2 regions of the Priestia sp. 40 genome follow, and region 2 is predicted to be linked to the other one. Evidence: predicted binding sites of a transcription regulator. Region 2 holds the regulator's gene; the other holds the start of a gene.
What was found. Region 2 encodes Rex, which represses fermentation and respiration genes when NADH is low (regulators of the CRP and FNR family bind a similar motif). Its sites were predicted from a motif close to TTGTGAAATATTTCACAA; they were not measured.

Region 1 (4,790 bases), on a different contig from region 2:
CTGCTAAGTTCACGCCTACAACTTCACCCATTTGCCAAGCTAATTGAGCAGTAGGTGGGTAAGGGCGACCTTCTGGACCCATTACAACCGCTGAGTCACCAGCAAGGAATACATCTTTATGAGATGTAGATTGTAAGAATTCATTTACAAGTGCACGACCGCGGTTTACTTCGATACCTGAGTTAGCAACTACAGAGTTACCTTGAACTCCGCCAGTCCATACCATTGTTTTTGTTTCGATTTTGCTGCCGTCTTTAAGTTCAACAGTTGTAGCATCCATTTTTGTTACAGGTGTACCAGTAACGAATGTAACGCCACGTTTTGTTAAGCTTGATTGAGCGCGCTCTACTAATTCAGCAGGGAAGCCTGGAAGAACTGTAGGAGCTGCTTCTACACAGTATAGAGAAATTTCTTTTGGATCAACACCGTGTTTTAGACATAGGCTTGGCATTAAGTCAGCGTATTCACCAACAAGTTCGATACCTGTTAATCCGCCACCGCCAACTACGATTGTACCGTCAGCTTTATTTTTTGTTTTGCTGTATTCAGCGATACAAGCTTCTACGTGTGCACGTAAACGGTTTGCATCATTTACTGATTTAAGAACGAAGCTGTGCTCTTCTAAACCAGGGATACCGAAGTAAGCAGTTTCACTACCTAAAGCTGTAACAAGGTAGTCGTAGCTTAATTTTGTACCATCTTCAAGAGATACTTCACGTTGATCTGGTGAGATTTCTTTTACCGTTGCAATTTTTAAATCAACGTTGTAGTTTTTAAGTAATTTATCAAGTGGTAAAGCTACCGCTTGTTCAGAAACGCCGCCTACAGCTAGACGGTGTAATTCTGTAATGATTTGGTGAGTAGCAAAACGGTTCACTACTGTAATTTTTGCTTCATCCGCACTTAGGTGTTGGCGAGCTGTCATTGCAGTTAATAAACCACCGTAACCGCCGCCTAAAATTAAAATATGTTTTGACATAGTCGATCCTCCGTCCACACTTTTTAATGAAAATTATTTTTGTTTTTCGTTTGTAATGTCTAAATACGCTTGTGCAAAGCGGAATAGTTTTTGAGCTTGTGGATCTTTAAGCATGCGTAATAAACCGAATAAACCGATTGAGTTAGAAGCATTTGCTTCTGCACGATCGTTTGCTTCGATTGCAGTAGCTGCAAGACCTTTTACTGTTCCTTCTACCGGCTCGATAAATTCTTTTACTCCACCAAGTAGATCTTCTTTTAATACGTCGTCAGTTAATAATGATTGCGCAACGTCGTAAGTTTTTGTAAGCACCGTTACCATTTCAGATAATTTTGGTAAATTATCTACAAGAACAGTAAGAGCTTCTTGTACTTCAGGCTTTAACAATTGATCTAACACATCCGCTTGACCTTTGTTAACTGCCGCTTCTGTTTGTACAGCAGCATTTTCCTCTGCAGCTGATTTTTGAATAGTTGATTGAGACATGAAAAGTCCTCCTTTGCTGGATACTGTTGCATATGTAGTTCCTAGTTATCTGCTAGACTTTCAAACTACATTGTGAAGTTGTGAAATCTTGCACATAATTCTATTTTAATTTTAATACGAGATAAAATCAACTCATTTCGTTGAAAAAATAAGTGAAGAACCTCGTAACCCTTTGTTTAATAAAAGTTTATAAGAAATAAAGCGAATAATTGCCTAGGTAAATAAAATTAAAATAGGGAACTAACATAATTCCTCTTCCTACGATAAAACAAATAACGTCATATTTCAACACATACGAACTTAATATTCTATAAGTAGTAAAAAGATAGGGCGCATTTACTATTTAAAGAGTTTTCAAAAAATTACATTGACTTACTATAGTGTTCTACATATAATCTAAATATAACATCTTATGTAAGGAGATATAACATGGTTATAGTGGATGAACTTTATCATAATGTGGTCGTTACATTGCCTCAATTAAAACTAATTGAATTTATAATGAAGTTAAAAGAAGCTAAAGCACAAGAAATAGAAGATATAAAAATGAAAATTAGTAAATACGAAGAGAAGAAACGTGCTGAAGAAGCTTGGTATCAGTCACTATCACCGTTTCGTAAATTTTTTACCGGGCGTCCTTTAAGTCAGCATCAAGCGGTCGAGTATATGGTATACGTAAAGGAACGTTTTAAAAAAATTGATCACCTTAAAGCACAAATGCGAGAACTTCATGAAGTTCTTGAATTAATAAAAGCGGAAAATGAAGAAACAAGTGAAATTACGCTTTCGCCTGCTATTGTACAAGAAATAAAACGACTAAAAAGCAGTGGAGGCGCGGAGATATGAGTGTTAATGAACTAAGTTTAGGTATAAATACGACGTGGGTTGTGTTAACAGCCGCGATGATTTTGTTAATGGAAGGCGGCTTTGCCTTGCTAGAGGCAGGGTTTGTCCGCTATAAAAATAGCGTGAATATTATTATGAAAGTATTCGCTGATATTACAATAGGAACGCTTTGTTTCTATTTAATTGGGTTTGGATTAATGTACGGAGATGATTTAGGTGGAGTTGTCGGTAAAAGCGGTTTTGCGCTCTCAGGTAATTTATCGCACCTTGACATTCCAATTGGGCTTGAAACGTTTTGGCTGTTTCAATGTGCGTTTGTGATTGCAGTCATCTCGATCGTTTCTGGAGCGGTAGCAGAACGAATTAATTTCCGTGCATACCTTTTATATGCCATTTTAATGACTACATTTATTTATCCTATAGCCGGCCACTGGATTTGGGGAGGCGGATGGATTAGTAAGCTAGGAATGCTTGATTTTGCCGGTTCGGCAGTCATTCATGCGCTAGGCGGTTTTTCAGCTTTAGCAGCTGCAATAATGATTGGACCAAGAAAAGGGAAATTTACGCAGAATGGAATTAGTTCCGTTTCTCTTCCAAGCAATTTGCCGCTTGCCTCAGTTGGTGCTTTTTTATTATGGTTTGGATGGTTTGGGTTTAATGCAGGAAGTACGCTAAGTGCCACTGACGTTAGAATTGGTCACATTGCTATTGTCACAATGTTATCAGCAGCAGCAGGCGGAGCAGCTACTTTATTTTATACTTTATTTCGCTACAACCGTTCAGATGCACCTTCTGTAATAAATGGATCGCTTGCCGGACTGGTTGGCATTACGGCCGGGTGCGCTTTTGTTAACACACCATCTGCTATTTTTATTGGAGCTGTATCTGGCTTATTAATGATGGCAGCTACAAACTGGCTCGAAGCACGTCAAATCGACGATCCTGTAGGAGCTTTTCCTGTACACGCTGCTTCGGGAATATGGGGCACGTTGGCTGTGGGCTTGTTTTCTACAGACGGCGGTGTGTTTACAGGAGGGGGCTGGACGTTACTTGGCGTTCAACTTCTTGGATTAATGGCTCTATGCGCTTGGGGATTTGTTACGACGTGGATAGGGTTAAAGGTTATTTCCTTGGTGGTTCCGCTTCGGTCTACGGAAGAAGAAGAAGAAGTGGGCTTAGATATCAGCTACCACGGTATCATGGCAGCTCATCAAGCTCCTGAATTTATTGAATATGAAAACTACTATGCGGAAGTAAAAGAAAAAGCCGCAGATTCGTAATAAAAGGCCGCGCTTTATAACAAAAGGGCGGCCTTTTTATATAAAAAAATAGATTTAAAATACTTGGTTTAAATGATTGAAAAGTCAGAATATTTGTGTTATATTATAAAAAAGCCAAGGAGTTGATTTCTTATGAAAAAGAATTTACTTAATTCACCGCAAAAATCCAACGGAAAGGTGCTTGATGCATTATTCGCTGAGATGATTTTAGACAAGGCGATTGCAGAATTTCGTAAAGCACAGCTAAAAGAAGAAATCGACCGCACGCTATTGATGAAAAATAAAGAAGAGTTTTTAAAACTCTCATCAGAACTTAAACAAATTTCTTAATTACTTACTATACTTCACACACCATCTAAAATAGATGGTGTGTTTTATTTTTGAGACCTACTAAAAGGAATTAATTAGTAATAATTATGGACCTCCATGTACGCTTAATGGGTTTACAGGGTCTCGAAACGAGGAAATTGTTCCAGAGTTCAAATTTGATAACTATTATCCACCAGCAAATGGATTTATTCCATACAATGACACGATTTTCACAAAAGAAGTTTCTAGAGAGGCTGTTGAAGAAGTGTTTTTTGTAGCTCCGTATGCTACTTATCAAAATGAAACGTTTGGAGTATCAGATGCTTCTAATAGTCGAGTGCTTCCGACCACATCTGAAAAAGAAAAAGCTGATAAACATCATTTTCAACGAACGGATAAATATCTATATGAAAAACGTGTGTTAAAGGAAGAAGTGAAGTTAACGGAGAAAAAAACTCCTTATTTATAAAACGCCACAATAAAAAGAGGATGCAAATGCATCCTCTTTTTATTTAATCAATTTTCTTGAAGTGTTTCTGTTCGTATTATCATTTGTACGAAGGAAGGTAATGCCAAGACCGATTAATCCTCCTACAATAGCAGGAACTACCCAGCCGAGACCCACTCCATACATAGGTAGAATCGATGTAAACAGATCGTTTACTGCCGCGATTTTGAATCCAGCAGCATTTAAGCCATCAAACAAACTAACGATAAACGTGAAAAGAAGGCTTACTTGGTAAACTTCTGAACGTCCTTTAAATAAAGGATGTAAGAATGTCAAAGCAATTAACACTATAGCTAACGGATAAATAGCTGTTAAGACTGGAACTGAAATAGCGATTAATTCCGTTAAGCCAAAGTTTGCTACAACCGCGCTGAATGCTGAT
Region 2 (16,301 bases):
GAAAAGCGGAATTCCACGTGTAGCGGTGAAATGCGTAGAGATGTGGAGGAACACCAGTGGCGAAGGCGGCTTTTTGGTCTGTAACTGACGCTGAGGCGCGAAAGCGTGGGGAGCAAACAGGATTAGATACCCTGGTAGTCCACGCCGTAAACGATGAGTGCTAAGTGTTAGAGGGTTTCCGCCCTTTAGTGCTGCAGCTAACGCATTAAGCACTCCGCCTGGGGAGTACGGTCGCAAGACTGAAACTCAAAGGAATTGACGGGGGCCCGCACAAGCGGTGGAGCATGTGGTTTAATTCGAAGCAACGCGAAGAACCTTACCAGGTCTTGACATCCTCTGACAACTCTAGAGATAGAGCGTTCCCCTTCGGGGGACAGAGTGACAGGTGGTGCATGGTTGTCGTCAGCTCGTGTCGTGAGATGTTGGGTTAAGTCCCGCAACGAGCGCAACCCTTGATCTTAGTTGCCAGCATTTAGTTGGGCACTCTAAGGTGACTGCCGGTGACAAACCGGAGGAAGGTGGGGATGACGTCAAATCATCATGCCCCTTATGACCTGGGCTACACACGTGCTACAATGGATGGTACAAAGGGCTGCAAGACCGCGAGGTCAAGCCAATCCCATAAAACCATTCTCAGTTCGGATTGTAGGCTGCAACTCGCCTACATGAAGCTGGAATCGCTAGTAATCGCGGATCAGCATGCCGCGGTGAATACGTTCCCGGGCCTTGTACACACCGCCCGTCACACCACGAGAGTTTGTAACACCCGAAGTCGGTGGAGTAACCGTAAGGAGCTAGCCGCCTAAGGTGGGACAGATGATTGGGGTGAAGTCGTAACAAGGTAGCCGTATCGGAAGGTGCGGCTGGATCACCTCCTTTCTAAGGATTTTTATAAGACGTGCGTTTTGACACTTTGTTCAGTTTTGAGAGTTCAATCTCTCAATTATAGAAAGCACACTACTTTCTTCTTATTAGATAAGAAGAATTTTGGTTGCGATTGTTCTTTGAAAACTAGATAACAGTAATTGCTGAGGAAAAGTGAAACTTTTCTTTAATCAAACCAATAAATAACACAACAATATGTTGTACCATTTATTCGCTAATGGTTAAGTTAGAAAGGGCGCACGGTGAATGCCTTGGCACTAGGAGCCGATGAAGGACGGGACTAACACCGATATGCTTCGGGGAGCTGTAAGTGAGCTTTGATCCGGAGATTTCCGAATGGGGAAACCCACTGTTCGTAATGGAACAGTATCTTTATCTGAATACATAGGATATTGAAGGCAGACCCGGGGAACTGAAACATCTAAGTACCCGGAGGAAGAGAAAGCAAATGCGATTTCCTGAGTAGCGGCGAGCGAAACGGAATTAGCCCAAACCAAGAGGCTTGCCTCTTGGGGTTGTAGGACACTCTATACGGAGTTACAAAGGAACGAAGTAAATGAAGCGACCTGGAAAGGTCCGTCGAAGAAGGTAACAACCCTGTAGTTGAAACTTCGTTCCCTCTTGAGTGGATCCTGAGTACGGCGGAACACGTGAAATTCCGTCGGAAGCTGGGAGGACCATCTCCCAAGGCTAAATACTACCTAGTGACCGATAGTGAACCAGTACCGTGAGGGAAAGGTGAAAAGCACCCCGGAAGGGGAGTGAAAGAGATCCTGAAACCGTGTGCCTACAAGTAGTCAGAGCCCGTTAACGGGTGATGGCGTGCCTTTTGTAGAATGAACCGGCGAGTTACGATCCCATGCAAGGTTAAGCTGATAAGGCGGAGCCGTAGCGAAAGCGAGTCTGAATAGGGCGTTTAGTATGTGGTTGTAGACCCGAAACCAGGTGATCTACCCATGTCCAGGGTGAAGTTCAGGTAACACTGAATGGAGGCCCGAACCCACGCACGTTGAAAAGTGCGGGGATGAGGTGTGGGTAGCGGAGAAATTCCAATCGAACCTGGAGATAGCTGGTTCTCTCCGAAATAGCTTTAGGGCTAGCCTCATGTTGTGAGAGTCTTGGAGGTAGAGCACTGATTGGACTAGGGGCCCCCAACGGGTTACCGAATTCAGTCAAACTCCGAATGCCAAAGACTTATCCATGGGAGTCAGACTGCGAGTGATAAGATCCGTAGTCAAAAGGGAAACAGCCCAGACCACCAGCTAAGGTCCCCAAGTATACGTTAAGTGGAAAAGGATGTGGAGTTGCTTAGACAACCAGGATGTTGGCTTAGAAGCAGCCACCATTTAAAGAGTGCGTAATAGCTCACTGGTCGAGTGACTCTGCGCCGAAAATGTACCGGGGCTAAACGTATCACCGAAGCTGTGGATTGACATCTTTGATGTCAGTGGTAGGAGAGCGTTCTAAGTGCAGTGAAGTCAGACCGTAAGGACTGGTGGAGCGCTTAGAAGTGAGAATGCCGGTATGAGTAGCGAAAGACAAGTGAGAATCTTGTCCACCGAATGCCTAAGGTTTCCTGAGGAAGGCTCGTCCGCTCAGGGTTAGTCGGGACCTAAGCCGAGGCTGAAAAGCGTAGGCGATGGCCAACAGGTTGATATTCCTGTACCACCTCCCCGCCGTTTGAGTAATGGGGGGACGCAGTAGGATAGGGTAAGCGCGCTGCTGGATATGCGCGTTCAAGCAGTTAGGCTGATGAGTAGGCAAATCCGCTCATCATAAAGGCTGAGCTGTGATGACGAGGGAATTATAGTACCGAAGTTCCTGATTCCACACTGCCAAGAAAAGCCTCTAGCGAGGCGGGAGGTGCCCGTACCGCAAACCGACACAGGTAGGCGAGGAGAGAATCCTAAGGTGATCGAGAGAACTCTCGTTAAGGAACTCGGCAAAATGACCCCGTAACTTCGGGAGAAGGGGTGCTCTGGTAGGGTGTATAGCCCGAGAGAGCCGCAGTGAATAGGCCCAGGCGACTGTTTAGCAAAAACACAGGTCTCTGCGAAGCCGCAAGGCGAAGTATAGGGGCTGACGCCTGCCCGGTGCTGGAAGGTTAAGAGGAGGGGTTATCCTTTGGGAGAAGCTCTGAATCGAAGCCCCAGTAAACGGCGGCCGTAACTATAACGGTCCTAAGGTAGCGAAATTCCTTGTCGGGTAAGTTCCGACCCGCACGAAAGGCGTAACGATCTGGGCACTGTCTCAACGAGAGACTCGGTGAAATTATAGTACCTGTGAAGATGCAGGTTACCCGCGACAGGACGGAAAGACCCCGTGGAGCTTTACTGTAGCCTGATATTGAATTTTGGTACAGCTTGTACAGGATAGGTAGGAGCCTGAGAAGCCGGAGCGCTAGCTTCGGTGGAGGCGTCGGTGGGATACTACCCTGGCTGTATTGAAATTCTAACCCGCGGCCCTGATCGGGCCGGGAGACAGTGTCAGGTGGGCAGTTTGACTGGGGCGGTCGCCTCCTAAAATGTAACGGAGGCGCCCAAAGGTTCCCTCAGAATGGTTGGAAATCATTCGTAGAGTGTAAAGGCACAAGGGAGCTTGACTGCGAGACCTACAAGTCGAGCAGGGACGAAAGTCGGGCTTAGTGATCCGGTGGTTCCGCATGGAAGGGCCATCGCTCAACGGATAAAAGCTACCCCGGGGATAACAGGCTTATCTCCCCCAAGAGTCCACATCGACGGGGAGGTTTGGCACCTCGATGTCGGCTCATCGCATCCTGGGGCTGTAGTCGGTCCCAAGGGTTGGGCTGTTCGCCCATTAAAGCGGTACGCGAGCTGGGTTCAGAACGTCGTGAGACAGTTCGGTCCCTATCCGTCGTGGGCGTAGGAAATTTGAGAGGAGCTGTCCTTAGTACGAGAGGACCGGGATGGACACACCGCTGGTGTACCAGTTGTCTTGCCAAAGGCATCGCTGGGTAGCTATGTGTGGACGGGATAAGTGCTGAAAGCATCTAAGCATGAAGCCCCCCTCAAGATGAGATTTCCCATAGCGCAAGCTAGTAAGATCCCTGAAAGATGATCAGGTTGATAGGTCAGAGGTGGAAGCGTGGCGACATGTGTAGCTGACTGATACTAATCGATCGAGGACTTAACCAAAACTTTAAAAGCGTAAGCTTTACTCAGCAAACTGTTACCTAGTTTTGAGAGAACAATCTCATATAAATGTCTAGTGATAATGGCAAAGAGGTCACACCCGTTCCCATACCGAACACGGAAGTTAAGCTCTTTAGCGCCGATGGTAGTTGGGACTTTGTCCCTGTGAGAGTAGGACATCGCTAGGCATTTTTATTTTGCTTTTTTATCATCGCGGGGTGGAGCAGTTCGGTAGCTCGTCGGGCTCATAACCCGAAGGTCGCAGGTTCAAATCCTGTCCCCGCAACCAACATGGTCCCGTGGTGTAGCGGTTAACATGCCTGCCTGTCACGCAGGAGATCGCGGGTTCGATTCCCGTCGGGACCGCCATGTTTTAGAAACGAAACAATGTGTTTCGTCTTTTTTATTGTTTGAACCATTTTTATATAAAACTTTACCGTCCTTAGGAGCAATCCTAAGGAATTTTTTATATACAAAGAAATTTCTTTATAGAATTGCGATGTTAAAGATTGTTGGATTTCTTACTGGATATGTATAGTCCACAACGTTTACAATATATATATACAGATTGAAATGAGGTTCTGAATGAATGACAGAGATTAACGAATTTACGTTTATGTCTACGTCTCCTGATGAAACTAATCAGCTGGCTGCTCGTCTAGCAACTTTATTAGAAGCTGGTGACTTGCTGCTGCTTGAAGGCGATTTGGGAGCTGGAAAGACAACATTCACAAAAAGTTTAGCTAAAGGATTAGGAATTGAACGCAATGTGAATAGCCCGACATTTACGATCATTAAAGAATACAAAAGCGGTCGCCTTCCTCTTTATCATATGGATGTGTACCGTCTAGGGGATGAATTTGAAGACCTAGGGTTCGATGAGTATTTTGAAGGAGATGGCGTGACGGTCGTGGAGTGGGCTCATCTGATTGAAGAGCAGCTTCCTAATGAATATATTCAAATCAATATTTACCATGAAAACGAAACGACTCGTAAAATCCTTGTGAAAGCGATAGGCAGTCGGTACGTTGAAATATGTAAGGAGCTTTTTAAAAGATGAAAATGTTAGCCATTGATACATCCAATTTTGTCATGGGTGTTGCTGTCGTTGAAGAAAACAAAGTAATTGGAGAAATTATTACGAATCTAAAAAAGAATCACTCCGTTCGTGTGATGAACGCTGTGGAATCTTTGTTAAAGGATTGTGATATTGCGCCAAGCGAGCTAGACCGTATTGTAGTGGCACACGGTCCAGGATCTTATACAGGTGTACGCATTGGCGTTACCATTGCCAAGACACTTGCTTGGACTTTAAATATTCCTTTAATAGGTGTATCTAGCCTTGAGGCACTAGCAGCAAACGGTCGCTATTTTGATGGGTATATTGCTCCGTTATTTGATGCGCGCCGTCAACAGCTTTATACAGGACTATATGAATGGAATAACGAACGAGGTCTTCTAGAAGTTGAAAGTGATCGACTTGTTATTAATAAAGACTGGGCGGAACATTTAAAGTCATACAACAAACCTATTTTATTCATAGGCAATGATCTTCCCATGCATGAAGAGGCGTTAAAAGAAGTGTTGGGTGAACAAGCTGTATTTGCCCATGTTCAGCAGTTTAATCCAAGACCAAGTGAATTGGCTTTCTTAGGAATGAAGAAAGAGCCGCAGTCTGTGCATACTTTTGTTCCGAACTACATTCGTTTAGCTGAAGCCGAAGCCAACTGGCTTGCTTCACAGCAAAAAGGATAAAAGAAGGTATAAACATGAAACTAACAATTAAGTTTCGTTTAATGGAAGTTAAAGATATTGATCAAGTAGTGAAAATCGAAGAGAAGTCTTTTACGACACCTTGGAGTTCAGAAGCGTTTCAAAATGAGTTAACCAATAATCAATTTTCAACTTACATTGTGATGGAGGAAGGAGAAAATATTATTGGGTATTGCGGAACGTGGATTGTTATTGACGAAGCACATGTAACCAACATTGCGCTATTGCCAGACTACCGAGGCAAGGGACTCGGTGAATTGCTGCTGCGCAACGTGATGGACGTTCTTCGAAAACTAGGTGCTACGTCAATGACATTAGAAGTTAGGGTATCTAATCATATTGCACAATCATTGTATCAAAAGCTAGGTTTTAAACCTGGAGGTATTCGTAAGAATTATTATTCTGATAACAATGAGGATGCATTAGTTATGTGGGTGAATTTATGAGTGAAAATCAATTAATTTTAGCATTAGAAACAAGCTGTGATGAGACAGCAGCAGCCGTGATTCGAAACGGTCATGAAATTGTAGCCAATGTGGTGGCCTCTCAAATAGAAAGCCATAAACGATTTGGCGGTGTCGTACCGGAAATTGCATCTCGTCATCATGTAGAACAAATTACGGTAGTAGTTGAAGAAACTTTAAATCAAGCGAACTTGACGTTTGCAGATATTGATGCAATAGCTGTAACGGAAGGACCAGGGCTTGTGGGAGCACTTCTTATTGGCGTAAATGCAGCCAAAGCGCTAGCATTTGCACATCAAAAGCCATTAATTGGTGTTCATCATATTGCAGGACATATTTATGCGAATCAGCTAATCAAAAAATTAGAATTTCCCCTTTTATCGCTAGTTGTATCTGGAGGGCATACGGAGCTTGTATACATGGAAAGTCACGGTCAGTTTAAAGTGATTGGTGAAACGAGAGATGATGCAGCAGGAGAAGCCTACGATAAAGTAGCCCGCACGTTAAACCTTCCATATCCAGGCGGACCTCATATTGACCGCCTTGCACATGAAGGAGAGCCATTAATTGATTTGCCGCGTGCTTGGCTAGAAGAAGGATCCTATGATTTTAGTTTCAGTGGATTAAAATCAGCAGTTATTAACACTGTCCACAACGCGAAGCAAAAAGGTGAAGAAATTCTTCCACAAACGCTTGCTGCGAGCTTTCAAGTGAGTGTCATTGATGTGTTAGTAACTAAAACCGTTAAAGCTGCAAAGGAATATAACGTTAAGCAAGTTTTATTAGCAGGAGGAGTTGCTGCTAATAAAGGACTTAGAGCAGCGCTAGAAGAGGCGTTCGCACCATTATCAAACATTGAGCTGATTATCCCGCCGCTATCTCTATGCACGGATAATGCCGCAATGATTGGAGCAGCAGCAAGCGTACGATTTGCTCAAGGAAAACGTTCAGATATGTCATTAAATGCAAACCCCGGTTTGGACTTGGAAGAGTAAGTGACGAATGAGATTTATTTCTCATTCGTCTTTTTTTGTGGATAAAAATGATTTATCAACAATATTCAATAAATTTAGAATTGACTGTGGATAATTATGTGGAAAAGTCCGTGCACTCAGTACACGGACCTGTTATCAACAAGTTTTAATTATGAAAATCAGACAGATATCCACTATTTATTCACAGAGTGGATAAAGCTTGTCCTAAAGCGCATGAACAAGTAAATAGGATGAATAGATACAAAAAAATATAGGCTATTCTTCTAGAAGCAGCTGCAATTCTTCCCACTCTTCCATTAATGTGGATAACTGTGAAGAAATTTTTTCATTTTCACCGTTTAATCTTGATACTTCCTCGTGATTTTGATAAATTTCAGGGTCACAAAGAAGTTCTTCATTCGCCGCTTGTGCGGCTTCTAATTTGTTTACTTCAGTTTCAATTTCTTCAATGCGGCGTGTTCGCTGCCTCATCAATTTCTTTTGTTCTTTATCTTGTTTATAAGACTGTTTATCTACTTTTACCGTACGTTCTTCGTTTGCTTTTACATTTTCTAATTCTTTGATTTCTTCTATTTCTGCTTTCTTTTCTACATAATAGTCATAATCTCCAAGAAACTCTTCTACCCCTTCAGGAGATAGCTCGGCTATTTTGTTTGCAATACGATTAATAAAATAACGGTCATGTGAAACAAATAATAGAGTCCCCGGGTAATCAATTAACGCATTCTCCAGTACTTGTTTACTATCTAAATCAAGATGGTTAGTAGGTTCATCTAAAATTAAGAAGTTAGCCTTTTGAAGCATGAGCTTCGCAAGAGCCAAACGTGCTTTTTCACCACCGCTAAGCGTGCAAACGATTTTCAGTACATCATCACCTGAAAAGAGAAAATTTCCAAGCGCTGTACGAATTTCTTTTTCAGGTTTGGATGGGTAGTCATCCCAAAGCTCATTTAAAACGGTTTTATTAGACGTTAAATTGGCTTGCTCTTGGTCGTAATAACCAACCATTACGTTTGAGCCAAAAGAAATGGTTCCAGTCTTGAAGCTTAGCTTATCCACAATACCTTTTAATAAAGTTGATTTCCCAACTCCATTAGGGCCAACCAACGCAAGGCTTTCACCTTTTTTAATTCGAAGGTTTGCCTCTTGCACGACATATTTGTTTTCATCATATCCGATAGACACGTTTTCGAGATTTAAGACTTCATTTCCGCTTTGACGCTCAATTTCAAACGAAAAACTAGCTGATTTTTCACCTTCATTAGGTCGGTTTATTAACTCCATTCGATCGAGCTGTTTACGTCTGCTTTGCGCACGTTTTGTAGTCGATGCGCGGGCGATGTTTCGCTGAATAAAATCATTCAGTTTTGCGACTTCATCTTGCTGCTTTTCGTACTGACGCAACTCTTTTTCATAGCGCTCTGCTTTTTGTACAAGGTATTTAGAGTAGTTACCCGTGTACTTCACCGTTGTTTTTTGTGTGACTTCATACACTTGATTTACGACTTTATCAAGGAAGTAACGATCGTGTGAAACAATTAAAATAGCTCCTTCATACCCTTGCAGAAACTGTTCAAGCCATGCTAAAGTTTCAATATCTAAGTGGTTGGTAGGCTCATCGAGAATAAGCAAGTCTGGCTTTGTTAAAAGCAGTTTTGCAAGAGCCAGGCGCGTTTTTTGCCCACCGCTCAAGGAGGAAATAGGGGTGCTATAGTCAAAGTTTGAAAAACGGAAACCGTGAAGAATAGATCGTGTATCCGCTTCATATTGATAGCCGCCTAAATCTTTGAACGTTACTTGAAGCTGATCGTACTCTTTGGTTAGTTTTTCGTATTGAACTGAATCATTAAAAATATCTGGATCGCCCATCTTCGTTTCAAGCGTACGTAATTCTTTTTCCATCTTCTTTAACGGAGCAAAGACAGTCATCATTTCTTCCCATATGGAGAGTGTTGACTCAAGAACTGTATCTTGTCCCATATAATCAATGGAAACACCTTTAGGTTTGATAATCTCTCCGCTGTCATAAGAAAGCTGCTCAGCAATAATTTTTAATAAAGTTGATTTACCAGCACCGTTTCGTCCCACTAGGGCAATGCGGTCTTTTGATTGTACTTCTAACTTTATATTCGATAAAATGGGTTCTGCCCCATAGTATTTTGTAATACCGTTCAATTGTAGAATAATCATTTTTTCACCTCTAGTAGTATATCCATAGTGTATTTTAACATATTTTCAACTACAAGTTCTTCCTACAAGCGTTTGTAATTTGTAGAGGGACAAGGACAAATGATGAAGCGAATGTTTTGATTCATGAAATAAAATGATTTTACCTGCACATTTTATACAGGATACTATGTTAAAATAAGAGATAAGTGCATCTCTGAACTTATATATGATGGATGTAGAAAACCCGTCATGACTAACAAACGAATCCTTTGAAGGGCTAATTACTTCGTTCTAGCTACCGACTTTAAGTAGTGCTGGATAGACAAAAGCCGTCGGGGTGTGAAGCGGAGTATATATAAAACAAGAGAAAAGAGAGAGAATTGGAAGCGCTACCTCAAAGCGGTTGATGCTTTGTGAAAGGTAATGCAATATGACTTGAAAATGTTAGTAATGACATACATGAACTGAGGGGGTACAACGTGAACACTGAACAATTAAAAATACCACAAGCAACGGCTAAACGATTGCCGCTTTATTATCGTTTTTTGAAAAACTTGCATGCTTCTGGTAAACAGCGTGTGTCGTCAGCGGAGTTAAGCGAGGCAGTGAAAGTGGATTCTGCTACTATTCGTCGGGACTTTTCTTACTTTGGAGCATTAGGAAAAAAGGGATACGGCTACAATGTGAATTATTTACTTACATTTTTCCGTAAAACGTTAGACCAAGATGAAGTAACGAAAGTAGCACTGATTGGCGTAGGGAATCTAGGAACGGCCTTTTTAAATTATAATTTTATTAAAAATAATAACACCAAAATTGAGTGCGCTTTTGATGTGATAGAAGATAAAGTCGGTACAAAAGTGGGCGACGTGCCGGTTTATCACCTTGACCAATTGGAAGATTATATGAGTGATGACATCTCAGTAGCGATTTTAACCGTTCCTGCCACTGTTGCTCAGCAAATTACCGATCGTTTAGTGAATTGCGGAATTAAAGGGATTCTAAACTTCACTCCTGCACGCTTAAACGTACCCGATGAGATTCGACTGCATCATATTGATCTTGCTGTAGAGTTACAGTCGCTTGTCTATTTTTTGAAAAATTATCCTGTTGAATAAGGTGGACTGTGTTACGATTTCCTTAAGTCTAAATTAATAAGGAGAGTGGGAATATGGGGATTGGAGCAGGCAGTTGGATTATTATTGCGATTGTAGCACTGCTTATTTTTGGACCGAAACGGTTACCGGAGCTAGGAAGATCAGTCGGGCAAACGCTTAGAGAGTTTAAGCATGCCGCTAGCGGGGCATCAGATGATCGTGAAAAAGATAAACAGCGTCAAGTAGATGACAAAGAGTAAAAGGGTGATCATAGTATGACCGAACAAGAAATGTCAATATATGATCATATAGGAGAACTGCGAAAACGCATTTTAATTGTTTTATTTTTCTTTGTCATTGCCACAGTTGCCGGCTTTTTTATAGCGGATAAGGTTATTGTCTATTTACAGCATGCTGATGAGGCAAAAAATTTAACGATGAATGCATTTAGGCTAACAGACCCAGTTAAGATTTATATGCAGTTTGCTGTTATTATCGGCTGTGTACTTGCAGCTCCTGTTGCACTGTATCAACTTTGGGCATTTATTAGTCCTGGTTTATATGAAAAAGAGCGTAAGGTAACGCTTGGATATATTCCTGTTTCCATTTTTCTCTTTATCGGCGGTGTCTCTTTTTCTTATTTTGTGTTGTTTCCATTTGTCGTTGATTTTATGACGCGCGTTTCCGATGAGCTGAATGTAAACCAAGTGATTGGCATCAATGAATACTTTTCTTTTTTAATGCAGCTCACACTGCCTTTTGGCCTGTTGTTTCAGCTTCCTGTCGTCGTCATGTTTTTGACGCGATTAGGAATTATAACGCCTATGTTTTTATCTCAAATTCGAAAGTATGCCTATTTCGTACTGCTAGTTATTGCCGCACTTATTACACCACCGGAATTGCTCTCGCACATGATGGTGACAGTGCCGCTCTTAATACTGTATGAAATCAGCATCATTATTTCCCGCATTTCGTATCGCAAAGTGTTAAAGGCAAGGGCAGAGCAAGAAAGAGAAGATGTTAGTATGTAAAAAAAACCACTGAAACAGTGGTTTTTTTATTTAGATGAATCATCTTGATTTTTATATTGCTGCTGCAACTTTTTAATTTTATAGTGCAAGATAAAAATGCGAACCGCAAATCTGAAATCGAATGCGGCTACGAGTGCAAATAAGATTGTGGGGAAGTTCCAAACGGTTTCCTGAGCATTTTGAATAGCCAGGTAGGTGAATAAAATCCCCATAATAATATAAATAAACCCTCGTGTTAAAGGGATATTCTTCATAAAAACATGCCTCCAAAAATAAACTGCATTTGTTCTGCTTGTTTTTGCATTTCTATAATTTTATCTGCAAAAATAGTTTGAGATAAAATAACGATTGTATTCATCAAAACGTGAGCAATAATAGGTACAACAATTAGTCTCGTCCTTGCATAAAGGAATGCAAATACAAATCCCATAGCTGTATACACAAGTAAATGTTTAAAATCCCAGTGTACCGCGGCGAAAATAAGGGAACTAATAAATGCAGAGATAAAGAAATTGTATCGTTTGTGAAGCGAGCCGAAAATAATCTTTCGGAAAATAATCTCTTCTAGTATTGGTCCAATAACAGACGTAACGACAATAAGGAACGGTGTTGCTTTAACAAGATTAACAATATTTTGTGTGTTTTCAGATACTTGGGTAATGCCAAGAGCGTGCTCAATCATACCTGCTACAGCTTGACCAGCCATAGCGAGAAACACCCCAAGGACTGACCAGACAACAGCAATCGTTTTTCCAGCATGTTCTATACGCATGGACATGTCACGGCGCAGCAGCAGTAAGACAATAAGTAAACCAAGGATAAAGCTGATGATGGTCCAATAAGTCAAAAGCATGATATTCGCTGTTCGAACTGGATATTGATCAAACATTCCTGTTAATTTTAACAGCGGTATACCAACAACTCCTGAAAACTGCATAAGGATGTAGGTGAGAATAACATACCAATAACGTTTTTCCAATCTTCTATACTCCTTTAAAAGGTTTTTATGTATATATGTCGAAGAAGTACTGTAAAGTTAGTAATTTCTTCTTGCTCGTATTGTAACATACATATTATTGAACAGAGAAAAGAATGCTTTATTTCTCAAAATCGTCGAAATCTAAGACTATTATATGTAGTTGTTGTAAATTTTAAATTTTTTTTGTTTAATACTTGCAAAAAAAACCCACTTTGTTTTAATATAATAATTGTGTTAGCACTCGTTGAGGTTGAGTGCTAATAAAAATGCAAACATATTATTTGAGGAGGTTGTTTCACTTGTTAAAGCCATTAGGTGATCGCGTAGTGATTGAACTTGTAAAATCTGAGGAAAAAACAGCAAGCGGTATCGTGTTACCGGACAGTGCAAAAGAAAAACCACAAGAGGGTAAAATTGTTGCTGTGGGTACAGGCCGAGTATTAGAAAGCGGTGAGCGTGTAGCTTTAGAAGTAGCTGCGGGCGATCGTATCATCTTCTCAAAATATGCGGGTACTGAAGTAAAATACGAAGGTACTGAATACTTAATTTTACGCGAAAGCGATATTTTAGCTGTAATCGGCTAATTTTAACCACAAACTTATCATACGTAAAAAATAGATTATTAAGAACATCTTGAGGAGGTCAAAGAACATGGCAAAAGACATTAAATTTAGCGAAGAAGCACGTCGCGCAATGCTACGTGGTGTAGATACATTAGCAAATGCTGTAAAAGTAACGCTTGGACCAAAAGGTCGTAACGTTGTATTAGAAAAGAAATTCGGTTCACCGCTTATTACAAATGACGGTGTAACAATTGCAAAAGAAATCGAATTAGAAGACGCATTTGAAAATATGGGTGCTAAATTAGTAGCCGAAGTTGCTAGCAAAACAAACGACGTTGCTGGTGACGGTACAACTACTGCAACAGTTTTAGCGCAAGCAATGATCAGAGAAGGTCTTAAAAACGTAACGGCTGGTGCTAACCCAATGGGTATCCGTAAAGGTATGGAAAAAGCAGTAGCTGTAGCGGTTGAAGAACTAAAAGCAATCTCTAAACCAATTCAAGGTAAAGATTCAATTGCTCAAGTAGCGGCTATCTCAGCAGCGGACGAAGAAGTAGGTCAATTAATTGCTGAAGCAATGGAGCGCGTTGGTAACGACGGCGTTATCACGCTTGAAGAATCAAAAGGTTTCACAACTGAATTAGAAGTGGTAGAAGGTATGCAGTTTGACCGTGGATATGCATCTCCTTACATGGTAACTGATTCAGATAAAATGGAAGCTGTATTAGATGATCCATACATCTTAATCACAGACAAAAAAATCGGTAACATTCAAGAAATCTTACCGGTATTAGAGCAAGTTGTTCAACAAGGCAAGCCGCTATTAATCATCGCTGAAGACGTAGAAGGCGAAGCTTTAGCAACATTAGTTGTGAACAAACTTCGTGGTACATTTACAGCTGTAGCTGTTAAAGCTCCTGGTTTTGGTGATCGTCGTAAAGCAATGCTACAAGATGTTGCAATCCTAACAGGCGGAGAAGTAATCACTGAAGAGCTTGGTCTTGACTTAAAAACAGCAAGCATCGATCAATTAGGTCGCGCTTCTAAAATTGTTGTAACAAAAGAAAATACAACAGTTGTAAACGGTGCAGGAAACGCAGAAGATATCCTAGCACGCGTAAACCAAATCAAAGCTCAGCTTGAAGAAACAACTTCAGAGTTTGACCGTGAAAAATTACAAGAGCGCTTAGCAAAACTTGCTGGTGGCGTAGCTGTAATTAAAGTTGGTGCGGCAACTGAAACTGAGTTAAAAGAACGTAAATTACGTATTGAAGATGCATTAAACTCTACGCGTGCTGCGGTTGAAGAAGGTATCGTAGCTGGTGGTGGTACTGCATTAGTAAATATCTATAATAAAGTAGCAAGCATCGAAGCTGACGGTGACACTGCTACAGGTATCAACATCGTATTACGTGCGATTGAAGAGCCTGTACGTCAAATCGCTCACAACGCTGGTTTAGAAGGATCAGTAATCGTTGAGCGTCTAAAAGGCGAAGCAGTTGGAACTGGATTTAACGCTGCGACTGGCGAGTGGGTAAATATGCTAGACACTGGTATCGTTGACCCAACAAAAGTAACGCGTTCAGCTCTTCAAAATGCTTCTTCTGTAGCGGCTATGTTCTTAACAACTGAAGCAGTTGTTGCTGACAAGCCAGAAGAAGGCGGAGCACCTGCAATGCCTGACATGGGCGGCATGGGTGGAATGGGCGGCATGATGTAATCAGTGCCCTACCTAAAAAAGCGACCAAGTACTCACTTGGTCGCTTTTTTGTGTGCATTAATATTTTCAGATTTTTTAAAAATTTGTTAAGATAGTACTATGTTTATTGAAAAACATACTAAACTCAAGGCTTAACTGAGTTTTAAGGGGGAGCTTCGTTGATTCAGCTGGATCATATTAATAATAAATTAAATCAAGTATTAGAAAACATCGATCAAATTGTAATTGGAAAGCGTCATGTATCTACGTTGAGTTTGGTTGCTTTGCTTGCAAAGGGGCATATTTTGCTTGAAGATGTGCCGGGTGTGGGTAAAACGATGCTTGTGAAGGCACTGGCCAAATCGATTGATGCCGAGTTTAAACGAATTCAATTCACGCCTGATTTGCTGCCGTCCGATGTAACAGGTGTTTCTATTTACAGTCCAAAAGACATGGAATTTCATTTTCGTCCAGGCCCTATCATGAGCCACATTGTGCTCGCTGATGAGATTAACAGGACTTCTCCTAAAACACAATCGGCGCTTTTAGAAGCAATGGCTGAGCATCATGTAACAACCGATGGTATCACCCGGGAAATTCCAGCGCCTTTTTTTGTGATGGCTACTCAAAATCCTGTTGATTTTGATGGGACCTATCATTTGCCGGAAGCGCAGCTGGATCGATTTTTATTCAAATTAAGCATGGGGTATCCTACGCAGGAAGAGGAGCTTCAAATTTTAAACGGCGTATCGACTCAAGTTAATCTTGAGGATGTCAAGCCCGTCATGAGCATTCCAGAATTAGTACAGGCTCAAAAAACTGTAAGCAGTATTTATGTAGATGATGCGATCAAGCACTATATCATCGAAATCATTCGTAAAACGCGCTCTCATCCACATGTTTCGTTAGGTATCAGTCCTCGTGGAACGGTTTCCTTTATGAAGGCCGTTCAAGCATATGCTTTAGTGAAGGGAAGAGATTACTGTCTTCCTGATGATGTTCAAGAGCTTGCTTCGTATGTGTGTGAACATCGATTAACGCTAAGACCTGATACCCAGTACAGCGGCTTAACAGCGAGTGATGTGATGAAGCAAATTATGGCTGATACGAAAGTACCTGTTAAAAGGTAAGAGGTACTTTATGAAACAGTATATAAAAGTGATATGGAATAAATGTAGAGACTGGTTCGTTTTATTCTGCATCTTTGCTGCTACGTTTTCTTACGCGATGTTTCAAGGGGGCTTTGTCAGCTGGTTTTTATTTTATAGCTTCTTACCTTTTGGGTTATATGCGGCAGCCGTTTTGCTTTATCCGTTAAAGAAGTGGAATGTTACTCGTGATGTGAAGCTACAGCCTCGATTCGCTGGAGATCATCTTTCGTATGACATTCACATTACACGCTCCTCGTCTTTTCCTGTTTATATGGCAGCAGTGAAAGAGGAGAGTAACCTTTTAGATCAAGAAGAAAGAACAATTTATCCGCTTTTTCAACGA

Region 1: the regulator Rex is predicted to act here: its motif matches at 1,544-1,561, upstream of ACO1DI_RS21530 (DUF1641 domain-containing protein).

Annotation. Positions count from the first base shown of each region.
Region 1 is NZ_JBMPZA010000019.1:356-5,145, forward strand. Features, by position in the region: gene ACO1DI_RS21525 (NAD(P)/FAD-dependent oxidoreductase) at 1-979, opposite strand, end outside; gene ACO1DI_RS21530 (DUF1641 domain-containing protein) at 1,013-1,465, opposite strand; gene ACO1DI_RS21535 (hypothetical protein) at 1,895-2,311, shown strand; gene ACO1DI_RS21540 (ammonium transporter) at 2,308-3,591, shown strand; gene ACO1DI_RS21545 (IDEAL domain-containing protein) at 3,724-3,921, shown strand; gene ACO1DI_RS21550 (hypothetical protein) at 4,166-4,369, shown strand; gene brnQ (branched-chain amino acid transport system II carrier protein) at 4,409-4,790, opposite strand, start outside.
Region 2 is NZ_JBMPZA010000023.1:7,780-24,080, reverse strand. Features, by position in the region: rRNA gene ACO1DI_RS23410 (16S ribosomal RNA) at 1-879, shown strand, start outside; rRNA gene ACO1DI_RS23405 (23S ribosomal RNA) at 1,105-4,040, shown strand; rRNA gene rrf (5S ribosomal RNA) at 4,110-4,225, shown strand; tRNA gene ACO1DI_RS23395 (tRNA-Met) at 4,250-4,326, shown strand; tRNA gene ACO1DI_RS23390 (tRNA-Asp) at 4,331-4,406, shown strand; gene tsaE (tRNA (adenosine(37)-N6)-threonylcarbamoyltransferase complex ATPase subunit type 1 TsaE) at 4,627-5,097, shown strand; gene tsaB (tRNA (adenosine(37)-N6)-threonylcarbamoyltransferase complex dimerization subunit type 1 TsaB) at 5,094-5,792, shown strand; gene rimI (ribosomal protein S18-alanine N-acetyltransferase) at 5,807-6,256, shown strand; gene tsaD (tRNA (adenosine(37)-N6)-threonylcarbamoyltransferase complex transferase subunit TsaD) at 6,253-7,269, shown strand; gene ACO1DI_RS23365 (ABC-F family ATP-binding cassette domain-containing protein) at 7,525-9,459, opposite strand; gene ACO1DI_RS23360 (redox-sensing transcriptional repressor Rex) at 9,918-10,556, shown strand; gene tatA (twin-arginine translocase TatA/TatE family subunit) at 10,610-10,795, shown strand; gene tatC (twin-arginine translocase subunit TatC) at 10,811-11,566, shown strand; gene ACO1DI_RS23345 (YdiK family protein) at 11,593-11,820, opposite strand; gene ACO1DI_RS23340 (CPBP family intramembrane glutamic endopeptidase) at 11,817-12,545, opposite strand; gene groES (co-chaperone GroES) at 12,845-13,129, shown strand; gene groL (chaperonin GroEL) at 13,197-14,828, shown strand; gene ACO1DI_RS23325 (AAA family ATPase) at 14,987-15,937, shown strand; gene ACO1DI_RS23320 (DUF58 domain-containing protein) at 15,948-16,301, shown strand, end outside.